Regions from separate parts of the Pandoraea sp. CB10b_02 genome, predicted to be linked through region 1. Evidence: predicted binding sites of a transcription regulator. Region 1 holds the regulator's gene; each other region holds the start of a gene.
The links. The regulator FNR, encoded in region 1, switches genes on or off when oxygen is low (the NO sensors DNR and NnrR bind a similar motif). The targets are predictions, from matches to a motif close to TTGATNNNNATCAA.
Positions count from the first base shown of each region.

Region 2: CDN36_RS17850 (OmpW/AlkL family protein) is a predicted target of FNR. The motif match lies at 1,892-1,905, and genes of this name have one in related genera.
Region 3: yiaY (L-threonine dehydrogenase) is a predicted target of FNR. The motif match lies at 1,933-1,946, and genes of this name have one in related genera.
Region 4: hemN (oxygen-independent coproporphyrinogen III oxidase) is a predicted target of FNR. The motif match lies at 1,645-1,658, and genes of this name have one in related genera.

Region 1 covers NZ_NJGW02000009.1:151,964-155,698, reverse strand. Annotated here, with positions in the region: gene CDN36_RS12055 (LysR family transcriptional regulator) at 1-550, shown strand, start outside; gene CDN36_RS12050 (YybH family protein) at 616-1,050, opposite strand; gene fnr (fumarate/nitrate reduction transcriptional regulator Fnr) at 1,409-2,137, opposite strand; gene scpB (SMC-Scp complex subunit ScpB) at 2,654-3,735, shown strand, end outside.
Region 2 covers NZ_NJGW02000019.1:59,497-63,231, reverse strand. Annotated here, with positions in the region: gene CDN36_RS17855 (DUF2946 family protein) at 270-776, opposite strand; gene CDN36_RS17850 (OmpW/AlkL family protein) at 1,138-1,830, opposite strand; gene CDN36_RS17845 (LutC/YkgG family protein) at 1,961-2,590, opposite strand; gene CDN36_RS17840 (lactate utilization protein B) at 2,587-3,735, opposite strand, start outside.
Region 3 covers NZ_NJGW02000020.1:3,848-7,582, forward strand. Annotated here, with positions in the region: gene CDN36_RS17955 (hypothetical protein) at 110-406, opposite strand; gene yiaY (L-threonine dehydrogenase) at 645-1,793, opposite strand; gene exaC (acetaldehyde dehydrogenase ExaC) at 1,972-3,492, opposite strand.
Region 4 covers NZ_NJGW02000006.1:150,343-154,077, forward strand. Annotated here, with positions in the region: gene CDN36_RS08685 (DNA topoisomerase III) at 1-176, shown strand, start outside; gene CDN36_RS08690 (LysR family transcriptional regulator) at 328-1,296, opposite strand; gene hemN (oxygen-independent coproporphyrinogen III oxidase) at 1,727-3,208, shown strand; gene CDN36_RS08700 (YbdD/YjiX family protein) at 3,312-3,521, opposite strand; gene CDN36_RS08705 (carbon starvation CstA family protein) at 3,539-3,735, opposite strand, start outside.

The DNA of each region.
Region 1 (3,735 bases):
CGATCTGATCGAGGAAGGCGTGGACCTGGCGATTCGGGTGGGGGCGTTGCGAGATTCGTCACTCGTCGCGCGCAAACTGGCGCCCAATCGCCGGACGTTGTGTGCGTCTCCCGCCTATCTGGCCGCGCGCGGCGTGCCCAGGCATCCGGGCGATCTCGCCGCGCATGATTGCCTGATTCTGGGGGAGCAGCGCGACTGGCGCTTCGTGACGCCCGGCGGCGCGCTCAGCGTGCGCGTGAACGGGCGGCTCGCGTCCGACAACGGCGAGGTGCTGCGCGACGCCGTGCTGGCCGGGCTCGGCATTGCGCTGAAGTCGACGTGGGACGTCGGCGTGCATCTGAAGCGAGGCGAGCTGGTGCCGGTGCTGCCGGCCTATCCGCTGGCCGAGGAAGTGGCGATCTGGGCCGTCTACCCGAGCCGGGCGTTCGTGCCGCCCAAGACGCACGCGTTGATCGAATTCCTGCAGGCGCGGTTCGGCCCGGTCCCGTACTGGGATGTCGAAAACGGGGACGGTGGCCACAGTGCGGCGCACGGTGCGGCCGGCGCATGAACTGGCCGGCGAGGGCCGGGGCACGGGATGCCGCACACGCCGAGCGCGGCGCCGGCGGCGCCTTTTCAATGCAGCCGGTGCGCGCGCGAGGCCTGCGTGCTGCTGTCTTCGTGGCCGATGGCGGGACTGGCGTGGTGCAGGACGAGCCGCCAGCCGTCCGCTTCCTTGAGATAGACGTTCGTTGCGAGCACGAACGCGTAGCGCGCCTCGGGATGGGACTCGACCAGGATCTGCTCGAGCACGTTGTGCACGGCGCAAAGCGGATTGTGGGCTACCTGCAGATGGCTGACGGCGACCTGCAGGCCGCCGTTGGCCAGCACTTGCCGCCAACTGGCGCGCACCGCCGCCGGACCGACGTGGCGCGGCCCCGCGGGATGAATGCAGACGATCTCCTCGTCTTCCGACCAGACGTCCATCAGCGCATCGGTGTCGCCGGCGCGCACTGCTTCGTAGTACGCGTGCTCGGCGTCTTCCGGACTCAGGTATATGGCTGCGGGCATAACGGCGGCCTCCGTCGGTGTGACGCGCCGGGGAGTGCGTTCGAGCGACGTTGCAGACGATGAGCGGGGCATGCGTCGGTCGACCCGGCGAACGCGCCGATTATGGAGCGTTTGCCCGGGCTTGTCGAACGTTGCTCCGGCCGCGTCGCGCGCGGGCGAGCGCCGTCGCGACGCGGCGCGACTCTTGATCTGGCGCAAGGCGGGCGCCCGGGCGGGCCGGTAGCTTATCCGAAACGCGGGGAAGCGTTGTCTGGCGATGCCGGAGGGCGTGGGGATGGGGAAAAAGGGGAAGACGGCGCAGGGGTGTGGGATATGGGACGAGCGGTGAAGGGGGGGCGAAGGCGCCCCCGGTTGCCCGTCAGCACGGTACGCCGGCGAGCTCGCGCAGCGCGGCCGCGTCGATGATCTTCACGTGGCGCTGGCGAATTTCGATCATGCCGTTCTGCGCAAAGCGCGAGAAAAGACGGCTGACCGTCTCGAGCTTGAGGCCGAGGAAGCTGCCGATTTCTTCGCGGCTCATGCGCAGCACGAATTCGTTGGCGGCGTAGCCGCGCGCGGCCAGCCGCTCGGACAGGTTGAGCAGGAACACGGCCAGCCGCTCCTCGGCGCGCATGGTGCCGAGCGCGAGCAGTTGCTGGTGTTCGTTGCGGATTTCCTGGCTCATCAGGCGATGCAACTGGCGCTGCAGCGACGGCACCTGGCGCGAGAGCGTCTCCAGCTCGCCGAAGCGGGCGATGCACAGTTCGCTGTCCTCGAGCGCGATGGCCGTGCTCGGATGGTGGCTGTCGGCAACGGCGTCCAGCCCGATGAGCTCGCCCTGCAGATGGAAGCCGACGACCTGCTCGCGGCCGTCAGGTGCGGTAACGCAGCTCTTGAGGGAGCCGAAGCGAATGCCGTAGACGGCATTGAGCGAATCGTTGGCGTGATAAAGCACTTCGCCTTTCTTGAGGCGGCGGCGTTCGTTGACGAGCGCATCCAGTCGTTCCAGCTCGGGCGTCGGGATGCCGACGGGCAGGCAGAACTGCCCCAGCGAGCATGTGGAACAACGGGGCTGAGCGATCGGAATGCGACCGTTTTCGGTGGTCATGGAGGCCCCTGAAGTTATTTCAGAAGTTTACCATGAGGCGTGCACCCGTCGTCTCTACGCCAGGGCGCACGGCTGTGCGCCCGCGATTCGTGGACGGCGCGCGGGGCCTGCGCCTGGCGCGGGCCGCCTCGGCGCACGCCCTTGCCGGGTGGCGGATGCGGCGGATGCGGTGTGCGGTGCCGGCGCGCTTTGACGCGGGTTGTGCGACACGGTGGCGCAAGGGGGGAGGGGATGATGGGATAAGGGGGGGAGCGAGGCCCGGGTTTCGACGACGCTTTACGGGCGTCGGCGTTTCAGTAATAATTGCGCACATACCGGACGTCCGTCTCGCCGCACTATCGGCCTGGGCGTTTTCCCGGCAGGTCGTTTCGAAGCATCCTGGTCGCGCCGCCGTCACTACGACCGAACACAAACGGGCGCGCGCTTATGCGAAGCGGTTGCGACCGTTTCCCGTGTTCCAAGCATCCATTTATTCCTGATTCCGGGTTGCCAAGCCCCCGGTTTGCTTAGTCGCACATGAATACCCAAGAGGCGAAAATCGTCCTCGAGACCGCGTTGATCTGCGCGCAGGAGCCGCTCAAGGTCGGTGACCTGCGCAAGCTCTTCAATGACGCCGTGTCCAGTGACACGGTGCGCGCGCTGCTCGAGGAAATCCGCGTGCAATGGGATGGCCGAGGTGTGGAATTGGTGGCGCTGGCCACCGGCTGGCGTTTCCAGAGCCGTCCGCGCATGCGCGAATACCTTGATCGCCTCAATCCGGAGAAGCCGCCGAAGTATTCGCGCGCCGTGATGGAGACGCTGGCGATCATTGCGTACCGTCAGCCGGTCACGCGCGGCGACATCGAAGAGATTCGCGGGGTGACCGTCAACACGCAGATCATCAAGCAGCTCGAAGACCGTGGCTGGATCGAGGTGATCGGTCATCGCGACGTGCCGGGGCGTCCCGGCCTGTATGCGACGACCAAGGCCTTCCTGGACGATCTGGGTCTGCGCGCGCTCGACGCGCTGCCGCCGCTCGAAGACCCCGCGGCACAGGCGCAGATCGATCTGCTCGCGCAGCAGAACATCGAGTTCGGCGAGCGAGCCGAGGGCGAGGATGGCGATGGGGCAGTGTCCGAAGACGTCCCCGTGGCCGATGCCGACGCGCTCGCGCGTCTGGCCGAGGCCCGCGCGGACGACCTGCCGCTCGCGCAGGGCTTGCCCGAAGATCAACGCGCACCGGTGACGTCGCCGGCAGACGACGCGCTCACCGAAGCGGCCTTGCTCGACGCCGCGCTGGCCGAGGGCGAGACCCCGCGGGCTGTCGGTGGTACGCCGGATGCGTCGGATGGGCCGGGCGCCGAGGCAGATTCCGCCGTTGCGGCGTTCGATGCGGAACTCGCGCCGGCGACGCACGTCAGTGAGCAGATCGGCGCTGCGAACGGCCACGCTGGTACGGACATCGATAGGGACGGCGAGCGCGATGCGCAAGCCGTGCATAGCGATGAGCCGTCTCGGGATGCCGAGGGCGAGGCCGGCCAAGAAGATGTCGCGCCGGGCGCCGGGCATGAGGAATTTTCCGAAGAATCGGGAACTGCGGTGCCGTCTGGTGACGAGCT
Region 2 (3,735 bases), on a different contig from region 1:
CTGCCCGGCTGACGTGGGTCAATGGGCGAGGCACGGGGCGCGGGGTGCGGGCCTGATAAGGCGACGCGTCGTCACGCTACCCGGAGCGGCATCGGTGCCACGCGCGGCGCGGGCCGCACGCGCACCGACGCGCGGCCGCCTGTGGGCCAAGCGCGTCCGTCAGACGCGATGGGCGAGTCCCGCTGCGCGTGGCATGAGCGACACGATTTGCCGCAAGGCGCGGCACGTTCGGTAAAGGCTTCCGGCATCGACCGGAAGTCGACGTGAGATCAGACCGAGAGGGCGGGCGGTGCGCGTGCGAGCGCGGCGTAGAAGCGGACGCGCGGGTAGTGCGGCACCAGCACCCGCGGGGCGGTGGAGACGCCGGGCGCAGACGCGGGCGGGAGAGAAAGGAGGTCGGTGGTGACGAGCGGCTGATGGGACCAGAGCGTGCAATAGCCGCACTTTTCCCAGTGTTGCGTCGACGCGAGCGAATGATCGCCGCCGCCGTGCTCGCTGTACTGGCCGTGCAGGCTTGCGGCCTCGGCGTTGATGGGTGGCGCCTGCGCGTCGTCGTGGCCCGAGTGCCCGTCGTGCGCGGGCTCGCGCTGCGCATCGACGCGTGGCGCGGTGGACGCGCCCAACGCGGCTTGCGCGCCTTGCACCGTGCAGTAGACCGCAAACGGGTCCCGCTGCATGGCGGCCCGCCATTGCGCAATCGCTGGCATGAGCGCTGCCAGCAGGATCGCCGTCAAGGCGATCCCGATTGCGACGCGATGCTGACGGAGCTTGCGCATGCCTGGGCCGGGTACGAATGTGAAAAATTCAGGGAACCAGGCATTGTAGGCGCTGTCGTCGCGCAGCGTAAATGACTTGCGTTCTCATGTAGGGGCTGCGCGACAATTTGCCGCATCGCCCTTTATGCCGCATCGCGTTTTAGGACAAGGCAAACGCCCCGAGGCGCCTCTGCTGCTCCCGCCGCCCCCACGGCATCAACGGCATCAACGGCATCAAGGGGACCCACGCGCCGGAAAAAAGGGGACGCCACAGACGGGCTTGCGTGGCGCCCGGCTCCCCTCGCCGGCGTACCGGATTGCCAGCGTTTCGGAACCCGGCGCTCGGCACCCGCCGAGGCGTGCGTTGATCGCGCAGCGCCGCTCAGAACTTGATGCCGAGCCCGACGCCGACGATCAGCGGATCGATGTGCAGCGTGCCGAGATCCGCGCCCGCGAGCGACGTATCGGTCTTCATCCAGATCTTCTTGATGTCGAAGTTGAAGAACACCGTCTTGGTCATCTGAATGTCGACGCCAGCCTGCAGGGCCGGACCGACGCTGTGGTTCCGGATGGAGATCGGCGTGCCGCCCGCGTTCAGATTGCTGTTCCAGAAGCGCGTGTAGTTGATGCCGGCGCCGACATACGGCCGCACCCTGCCGGCGTGATTGAAGTGGTATTGCAGCAGCAGCGTCGGCGGCAGCACGTTCACGCCGCCCAAGTGACCCAGACTCGAGGTGAGCTGATGCCGTGACATGCCGAGGATGAGTTCGATGCCGACGTTGTCGAGAACCATGTACGTGAAGTCGAGCTCCGGCACGATCGCGTTGTTCACCGTGACGCCGAGCGTCGGCAATACGCTTCCGCTCGCGTGCGAGTCCGGCATGATGCCGATCGCGCGCACGCGCGCGAGAACGTCACCGGCGTAGATGCCTTGCGAGCTGTCCTTGATGAAGCCGAATGTCTTCGGCGATTCGATGGGGGTGTCGGCGGACTGGGCTGATGCGCCGGCGCAAAAAAGCGCGGCGCCTGCGACGAGCGCGGCGGCGATGGCCTTGGCGCCGAGGGTGTGCTTCATGATGATTTCCAAAGTCGTGAGTGAGCACGGCCGATGGTAGAAGCAGCACCCGCCACGCGACTTGACGCGCGTCAAGCGTGCACGCCCCCCGGCGCGCGATGCGACAAACTGTCGCGCGCGCCGGGGCGGATCAATCGCGTGGCAGCAGCACGACCGTCAAGGACCGCACGCCCTGCGCGCCCCGAATGAGTACGCCTTCGATGTCGGCCGTCGCAGACGGCCCCGTCACGAGCACCGCATAACGCGCCTGCGCGAAGTCGGGTTTGCGGTAGATGTCTTGCAGGCCATCGACGATGTCGCGCGGATCGAGCAGCACGACAAGATGCTGTACGAGATAGCCGAGCGCGTTCACGCCATACTCGCGCTCCGAGAGCCACACCGAGCCTGTCTCCGCCACGCCGTAGCGGGCGCGCACGACGCCGACGTCGACGTCGTGCAGCGACGCCGGTGCGCGCCGCACGTCGAGCCGTTCGGCAACTGCGGCTTCTGGCGTGGCGCTCACAGGCCTAACCCCGGGGAACCGCTCGGCGAGCCATTCGCACAACTCGCGGGCGTCGCCAAGCGCCACGAGCTCGCCGCCCATCGTCGTCAGATTCGTGCCGAAGCGCTCGGTGCGATCACCGGCCGGCGTGTCGAACACGGGCAGCGGGGGCAGCGCAAACGGATCGCGGGCGCCGGGCGCCGGATGATCGTCCTCGCGCAACGCCACCCGCTGGGCGGCGCGCACGCGCACCAGGAATGCCTCGCGCGATGTGCTCATCGTGCCTCCTCGTTGTCGTCGATTGCCGACGCGGTATCGCTGGCGCGACGGTTCGCGTCGTACCAGTCACGGAACGTCTGCGTGGGAGCCTCCGGCAAGTCGCGGCCCTTGCCCCACGTGTTGAGCGGGTTGTAGAGCACGAGATTGGGCAGCCGGTGCAGCGCGGCGTTCATCGACCTGACCGATGCCCGATACAGCGCCGGGCTGGCGAGCAGCTTGCCGGCGAGCTTGATCAGGTGTCGCTTGACGCGCGGCAGCTCGCCTTCTTCGGCGACGATCTGGCGCCATTTGTACAGTTGTTCGTGGATGTTGATGCGCACCGGGCAGACGTTGCTGCAACTGCCGTTCATCGTCGAGGCGAACGGCAGCGCGCTGTAACGCTTCAGATCGGAGGCCGGATTGAGAATCGCCCCGATGGGGCCCGCATACGTGCTGCCATACGACAGGCCGCTGCTGCGCCGGTACACGGGGCAGGTGTTCATGCACGCGCCGCAGCGAATGCACTTGAGCGAATACCAGAAGTCGTCCATCGCCAGACGCGCCGAGCGGCCATTGTCGACGATGACGAAGTGCATCTCGGTCCCGGGCCGCGGCGCACGGAAATGCGACGTGTACTGTGTGATCGGCGAGCCCAGCGCGCTGCGCGAGAGCAGCCGGACGAACACGCCGAGATCGGCCATGCGGGGAATCAGCTTCTCGATGCCGATGGAGACGATGTGGACCGGCGGCACATTGGCGGACAGATCGGCGTTGCCTTCGTTGGTGCAGACGACGACGGTCCCTGTCTCGGCCACCGCGAAGTTGCAGCCCGTCATGCCGGCGCCGGCCTCGAGAAACGCCGGGCGCGTGGTCCGCCGCTGGCTCTCGGCGAGATAATGCACGTCGTCGTTCGTCGGGTCGGTGCCGAGCGTGCGGCCGAAGAGCCGGGCGACGTCGCCGCGCAGCTTGTGCACCGCCGGCACCACCACGTGCGAGGGCGGTTGCTTGTCCAACTGCTGGATGCGTTCGCCGAGATCGGTCTCCATGACCTCGATGCCGCGCGGCTCGAGATATTCGCGCAACTCGCACTCGTCGGTGAGCATCGACTTGCTCTTGACGAGCGTGCGCACGCCGTGGGCGGCGAGAATGCCGTGCACGATCGCGTT
Region 3 (3,735 bases), on a different contig from region 1:
ATCGACGCCGAAAGAAAACGCGCGCGGCGTATCGACGCAGCCGAACGAAAAAAGGGCCACGCGATTCGCGTGACCCTTCCCGGTCAACCCGATGAACTTGCCGCTATCGTCAGCCCTTCACCTGTGGACGGAGCCCTTTGCCGGGCGAGTAGAGAACGAGACTCGGGCTCACCAGGCGGTCCGAGGCGACAACCGCGTGCGCGAACGTATCGAAGTAAATGGCGTTCTCGGGATTCGCGACATGCGCCTTCTTGATTTCGCCCGCCAGTTCGTCCCACTCCAAGCCCAGATACCGGTTGTGCTCATAAAACCAGACGACATGCCCTTCACGCGCCAGCGATTTCGGAATGTCGAGTCCGCCCCATTTACCGTCCCCACCTGTCTTCGTACCGTCTTTGGCGCTCATAGAGAACCTCCGTAGAAGTGTGTGAATTGGCCGGTCCCGTGGCCAATTTCATCATCGCAGCAGCGCCGGGCCTTGAGTTTCAGTAACTTCCGAATAATTCGTCGAATGCGTCTACGCTCGAAACGTATCGAAACGCATCCGACGGCAATGGGATACGCTCGCAAGGTGTCACAACACGAGTCACGGAAACGGCGGTGACTCGGGGGCATGGAACGCGAAGAGGCGGGGGGCTCCTTGATCAGAACGCCCGCCGGAAAATCTCCTCGATTTCGGCCTGTTCGGCTCGCCGCGGGTTCGTGAAGCCGCACGCGTCCTGCATCGCGTTGGCCGCCAGCGTCGGAATGTCTTCCTGCTTCGCGCCGAGCTCGGTCAGACCCGCCGGAATGCCGATGTCCTTCGACAGGCGGCGAATCGCGGCAATCGCGGCCTTGGCGCCCGCTTCGTCGCTCAGACCATCGACCTTCTCGCCCATGGCCCGGGCGATGTCCTTCAGGCGGCCGGCGCTCACGCTCGCGTTGAACTCCTCCACGTGCGGCAGCAGCACGGCGTTGCAAACTCCGTGCGGCAGATCGTAGAAGCCTCCGAGCTGATGCGCCATCGCATGAACATAGCCGAGCGATGCATTGTTGAATGCCATCCCCGCAAGGAACTGCGCATACGCCATGTTCTCGCGCGCCGTCATGTCGTCACCGTGCGATACGGCGCGCCGCAGGTTCTGTGAGATCAGCGTCACGGCCTTCAGTGCGCAGGCGTCGGTGATCGGTGTCGCGGCCGTCGAGACGTAGGCTTCGGTCGCGTGCGTGAGGGCGTCCATGCCGGTGGCCGCACTCAGCCCTGGGGGCATGGCCGCCATCAACGCGGGATCGTTGACCGACAGCAGCGGCGTCACGTTGCGATCGACGATCGCCATTTTCACGTGGCGCTTTTCATCCGTGATGATGCAAAAGCGCGTCATCTCGCTTGCCGTCCCGGCCGTCGTATTGATGGCGACGAGCGGCAACTGCGGCTTCTTCGAGCGATCGACGCCCTCGTAGTCGGCAATCGTCCCGCCGTTGGTCGCACACAAGGCAATGCCCTTCGCACAGTCGTGCGGCGAGCCGCCGCCGAGCGAGATCACGAAGTCGCACTGATGCTGCCGGAGCAGTGCGAGGCCGGCTTCCACGTTGCCCACCGTGGGGTTGGGCTTCGCGCCATCGAAAATCACCGACTGGATGTCCTGCTGCGCCAGCAGCTTCGACACTTTCCCGGCAACACCGGCCTTGGCGAGTCCCGCGTCGGTCACGATCAACGCGCGGCGAAAAGGGTATTGACGCAGCGCGGCAATCGCCTCGTCGAGACTGCCGATGCCCATCATGTTGACTGCGGGGATGAAGAAGGTCGTGCTCATGGTCGTGCTCCTTGTCGATTCCGTGAACGGCGTACCGTCGCGCGTGTCAGGCCATGCGGGGCCGGACGCCAACGCCGGACGATGTCGGATTCATTCGCGGATGTTGAGGACAGCATCGCACCGCAGGCGCGATGCGTCCTTGATCTGCTGCAAACGCAACGCCGAATAGAGGCGGTACTCAAAAGAAGCCGAGCGGCTGCGTGCCGTAGCTCACCAGCAGGTTCTTCGTTTGCTGGTAGTGGTCGAGCATCATCTTGTGCGTCTCGCGACCGATGCCGGACTTCTTGTAGCCGCCGAACGCCGCGTGGGCCGGGTAGAGGTGATAGCAGTTCGTCCACACGCGTCCGGCCTGGATGGCGCGACCCACGCGATAGGCGCGGTTGATGTCGCGCGTCCACACGCCGGCGCCCAGGCCGAACTCGGTGTCGTTGGCAATGGCGAGCGCTTCGGCTTCGTCGCGGAACGTCGTTACGCCAACGACCGGCCCGAAGATCTCTTCCTGGAACACCCGCATGCGGTTTTCGCCCTTGAGCAGCGTCGGCTGAATGTAGTAGCCCGAGGCGAGCGGACCGTCCAGCATCTCGATGCCGCCGCCGGTGAGCACCTGCGCGCCCTCCTTGCGTGCGAGATCGAGGTACGTGAGGATCTTGTCGAACTGCTGCTGCGACGCCTGCGCACCGACCGCCGTCTCCGTGTCGAGCGGGTCGCCGCGCTTGATGCGCGCGACGCGCGCCATCACCACTTCCATGAAGGGCTCGTAGATCGATTCCTGCACGAGGGCGCGCGACGGGCACGTGCACACTTCCCCCTGATTCAGGAATCCCAGCACGAGCCCTTCGGCGGCCTTCTCGATGAATTCCGGCTCGGCTTTCATGATGTCGTCGAAGAAGAGATTCGGCGACTTGCCGCCGAGCTCCACCGTGCTGGGGATGAGGTTGGCCGCAGCATTTGCCAGGATCTGTCCCCCCACGGGCGTCGATCCCGTGAAGGCGATCTTCGCGATGCGGCGGCTCGTCGCAAGCGCTTCGCCGGCCTCCCGACCGTAGCCCTGGACGATGTTGAGCACACCCGACGGCAGCAGATCGCCGACCAGTTCAGCGAACAGCGTGATCGTGAGCGGCGTTTGTTCGGCCGGCTTGAGCACGACGCAGTTGCCCGCCGCCAGCGCCGGGGCCAGCTTCCACGCCGCCATCAGCAGCGGGAAGTTCCACGGGATGATCTGGCCGACGACGCCGAGCGGTTCATGAAAGTGATAGGCCGCCGTGTGCGCGTCGATCTCGGCTGCCGTGCCTTCCTGTGCGCGGATGCAGCCGGCGAAGTAGCGGAAATGATCGATGGCAAGCGGCATGTCCGCAGCGAGCGTTTCGCGCACCGGCTTGCCGTTGTCCCAGGTCTCGGCGACGGCAAAACGCTCCAGATTTTCTTCGAGCCTGTCCGCGATCTGCAGCAAGACGCGCGAGCGCGCCTGAACGGACGTCTTGCCCCACCCGGGCGCCGCCGCATGCGCGGCATCGAGCGCGAGCTCGACGTCGGCCCCGCTCGAGCGGGGGAATTCGCCGATCACGCTGCCAGTGACCGGCGACGTGTTGGTGAAGTAGCGTCCTTCCACCGGCGGGACGAACTTGCCGCCAATGTAGTTTTCATAACGCGGTTGCAGGCACAGCAGGGCGCCGGGCGTGCCGGGCGGGGCGTATCGCATGTCGTGTCTCCGGATATTGTGGTGTCGGTGGCGGCGCATCGGCCACGCGCCACGCCCAAGCAATTCGCGGGCCATCGGCGCCGAGCCTCGCGCCGACGAGCCTTGTCCGATATTCGAGCGGTCGACGTGTATCGGATCCGTGACAGTGGTGTCACCTCTCATGACACTACGTGTCACGTCCGTGGAACAGCCAATCGCCGCACGCCACGCGATTGATTTCCCGCATTGCGCTCGGCCTCGGCA
Region 4 (3,735 bases), on a different contig from region 1:
ACGGTGACGAGAAGGCCACGCCGGCGCGCAAGACGGCGCCGGCGAAGAGCGCTGCCACGAAGGCGCCCGCCAAGAAGGCGGCAGCACGCAAGACGACGGCGAAGTCCAAGACGACGAGCAGCAAGCCGGCACCGTCCGGCGACGCCTCGTTCGACGACGACGACGCGCCGTTCTGAGCGCGCTTGACCGTATGAGCCCGCCCCGTCGCGCGGGGCAATGAAAAACGGCCACTCCCTTATGGGCAGTGGCCGTTTTGTTGTCCGGTTGCAAGGTCGGACGCTCGCCGGACGCGACGGGTCCGGGCCGCGCCTCACCCTTGGCGCGGCCTCACACCGGGATTTCCGTATTGGGGGTCGTCGGCGACGGCAGCTTGGGCGGCACCCAGCGCTCGGCGGCGGAAATCCCTTCGTTCTGGCGGAAATATTCGACGGTCAGATCGATGAAACCGCGCGTTTTCGCCGATAGATACTTGCGGCTCGGGTAGACGAGCGAGACGTCGACCGGCGTTTGCGTGAAGTTGCGCAGCAGCGCAACGAGATCGCCGTCGCGCACGTCGTTGCCCACGAGGTACGACGGCAAAAACGCAATCCCGTGCCCGAGCAGCACCGACTGACGCAGCAGCGCGGTGTTGTTGCAGATGAACTTGTTCTGGACCCGCACGCGCACTTCGCCGTCCGGACCCGAGAATACGCGCTCGTCGCTCCAGAAATCGTTCGGCAGGCCAAGCACGCCATGCTCACCCAGCTCTTGCGGCGTGACGGGCTCGCCATGCTCGGCGATATAGGCCGGCGAAGCGCACAACATCACGCGCGTCTCGGCGAGCACGCGCGAAATCAGGCTTTCGCTGTTGATCATGCGCGTGAGGAGAATGCCGCAGTCGTAGCCCTCTTCCACCAGATCGATCGCGCGATCGGTCAGCGTGAGGTCGACCACCACCTTCGGGTGCATCTCCTGGTATTTCTTGACGAGCGGCGCGAGGTTGCGCAAACCGAACGACACCGGCGCCACCACCTTGAGCGTGCCCTTCGGGTCGCGCGAGGCGCTGGAGATCAGCGCGTCGGCCTCGTCCACTTCATCGATGATCTGACGGCAGCGCTCGAGATACACCTGCCCCGCGCCGGTGAGCGAGAGGCTGCGCGTGGTGCGGTTGAGCAGACGAACACCGAGGTGCGATTCCAGTTCCGCGACGTGCCGCGTGACCACAGCGGCCGACAGATCCATCTGGGCAGCGGTACGGGCAAAGCTCCCGTTATCGGCCACCTTGACGAAAACGCGCATCGATTGCAGACGGTCCATGTTGTTTCCAATCGTGATGTGCCGCGTCGTTCCGGCAAAGACCAGCTGGGGCGGGCCGGGGATTCCCCGGTTCTGCGGGTTCCCGCAGGCATCGGACGGACCGCCGCCCCGAACCGTTCGGGGGCGCGCCGCGCGTGCCGCCAGGGCTGTCGACGCGGCGGAGACTTCGATAAGGCGTTAGCTTACCGTACACGGCCAAAATTTGCCTGACGTGGCAAGGCTTTCGGCGCATGAGCGCCGCGCGGCCGGCGCACGGCGATATCTGCATGCCGGCGCGGTGCGCAATGTCACGCAGACCGGCCCGACCCGGTCGCCATTCGCGCGCGTCCGGGTCCCGGCGGCGGATGTTTGACGCAGGTCAGGGCGGCGCGTTCATCGCGACGCTACAGTGCCATGTCACCTTCGTCACCGGCCTTGGGCCGGCATCGTCATGAATCCCCTGCCGTTGATGCCGCCGCGCGGCGCCCGCGCCGCGGCGGCGCAAACCGTCCATTCGACTGCCCATTCGACCGCTCATTCGCACGGGGCTGCGCCATGCGCCCCCCTGCACTTCGATGCACGGCTGCTGCGCCGCTACGACGTAGGCGGCCCGCGCTACACGTCCTACCCCACGGCGCTGCAGTTCCGCGACGATTTCAGCGTCGAAGACTATGCCCGCGCGGCCGCGCAGTCCAAACGCACCGGCAAGCCGCTGTCGCTCTATGTCCACGTGCCGTTCTGCGACACCGTGTGCTTCTACTGCGCATGCACCAAGATCGTCACCGGCAATCGCGCGCACGCGCAGGCGTATGTCGAGCGGCTTCACGCCGAGATCGCACGTCAGGCGTCGTTGCTCGGCGCGGGTCGCGCGCTCGCGCAGATGCACTGGGGCGGCGGCACGCCCACGTTTCTCTCGCTGGAACAGATTGCGTCGCTCGTCGACGCCATCGCCCGCCAGTTCGTGATGGCAAGCGACGACAGCGCCGAATACGCCATCGAAATCGACCCGCGCAGCGCCGGTCCGGCGTCGATCCGGGCGTTGCGCGCGCTCGGCTTCAACCGGTTGTCGATAGGCGTGCAGGACTTCGACCCCCGCGTGCAGGCGGCCATTCATCGCATTCAGCCGCGCGCACTCGTCGAAGCCACGCTGCAAGCCGCGCGAAGCAGCGGCTTTCGCTCGGTCAACTTCGATCTGATCTACGGGCTGCCCTACCAGACGCCCGAGTCCTTCTCCCGCACGCTCGACGCCGTGATCGAGATGGCGCCCGACCGCCTGTCGGTGTTCAGCTACGCGCATCTGCCACAGCAATTCAAGATGCAGCGCTGCCTGCCCGACGCCCTGCCCGACGGTGCGCGCAAGCTCGAGCTGCTGCAAACGATCATCGCGCGGCTGAGCGCTGCCGGCTACGTCTACATCGGCATGGACCACTTCGCGCGTCCCGACGACGAACTCGCCCGCGCCCAGACGGCCGGCACGCTGCAGCGCAACTTCCAGGGCTACAGCACGCGCGCGGACTGCGACCTCATCGGCGTGGGCATGTCCTCCATCGGACGGGTCGGCGACAGCTACGCGCAAAACGCCAAGACCCTGAAGGCGTACTACGACGCGATCGACGCCGGCGGCCTGGCGATCGCGCGCGGCGTTCGGCTCACCGACGACGACCGGCTGCGGCGCGACGTCATTTCGCGTCTGATGTGCCATATGGCGCTCGACTTCACGGCCGTCGAGCAGATGCACGGCATCGACTTCGTCGCCTACTTCGCCAACGAACTGGGTGAGCTGGCCGATCTGGCCGCCGATGGTCTCGTGAGTCTCGACGCACGGGGCTTGCGAGTGCTGCCGGCCGGACGCCTGCTGGTGCGCGTCGTCGCCCAGGTGTTCGACGCCTATCGCCAAAGCGCCGCCAACGCGCGTTGCGCGAAGGTGATGTGAGCGAGTGCCCACACGGGGCGCGATGGCCGCGCCCCCAAACGCAAAACGCCCGGGGGAAGCCCCCGGGCGTTCTTCATGGCCGACGCAGCGCGCACGGCGGGCGTCAGCAGCAGCGTCCGCCGCTCTTGCCGCCGTAGCGCGCCTCCTGGCGTTCCCGGAAGAACGCCTCGTAGCTCATAACCGGCCGATCCGGGTGCGTGGCGCGCATGTGCGCCACGTAAGTGTCGTAATCGGGCAGGCCGACCATCAACCGCATGGCCTGGCCCAGATATCGACCGACCTTGCCGAGTTCGTTGCCGACTTCGTCGAGCATGGCGTCTCCCGTTCGCCTCAGACCTGACGACCCGCGGGCATCGGCTCGAACGGCGTCTCCTTGGCCGTCGGCTTGCTCGCGCTGCGTGCCACGATGACCGTGCGAAGACCGAAGACCACCACGGCCACCACCACGAACATGAACACACCGGAGAGCGCCGCGTCCACGTAATCGTTGAACACGATCTGCTGCATCTGCGCCACCGACTTGGCCG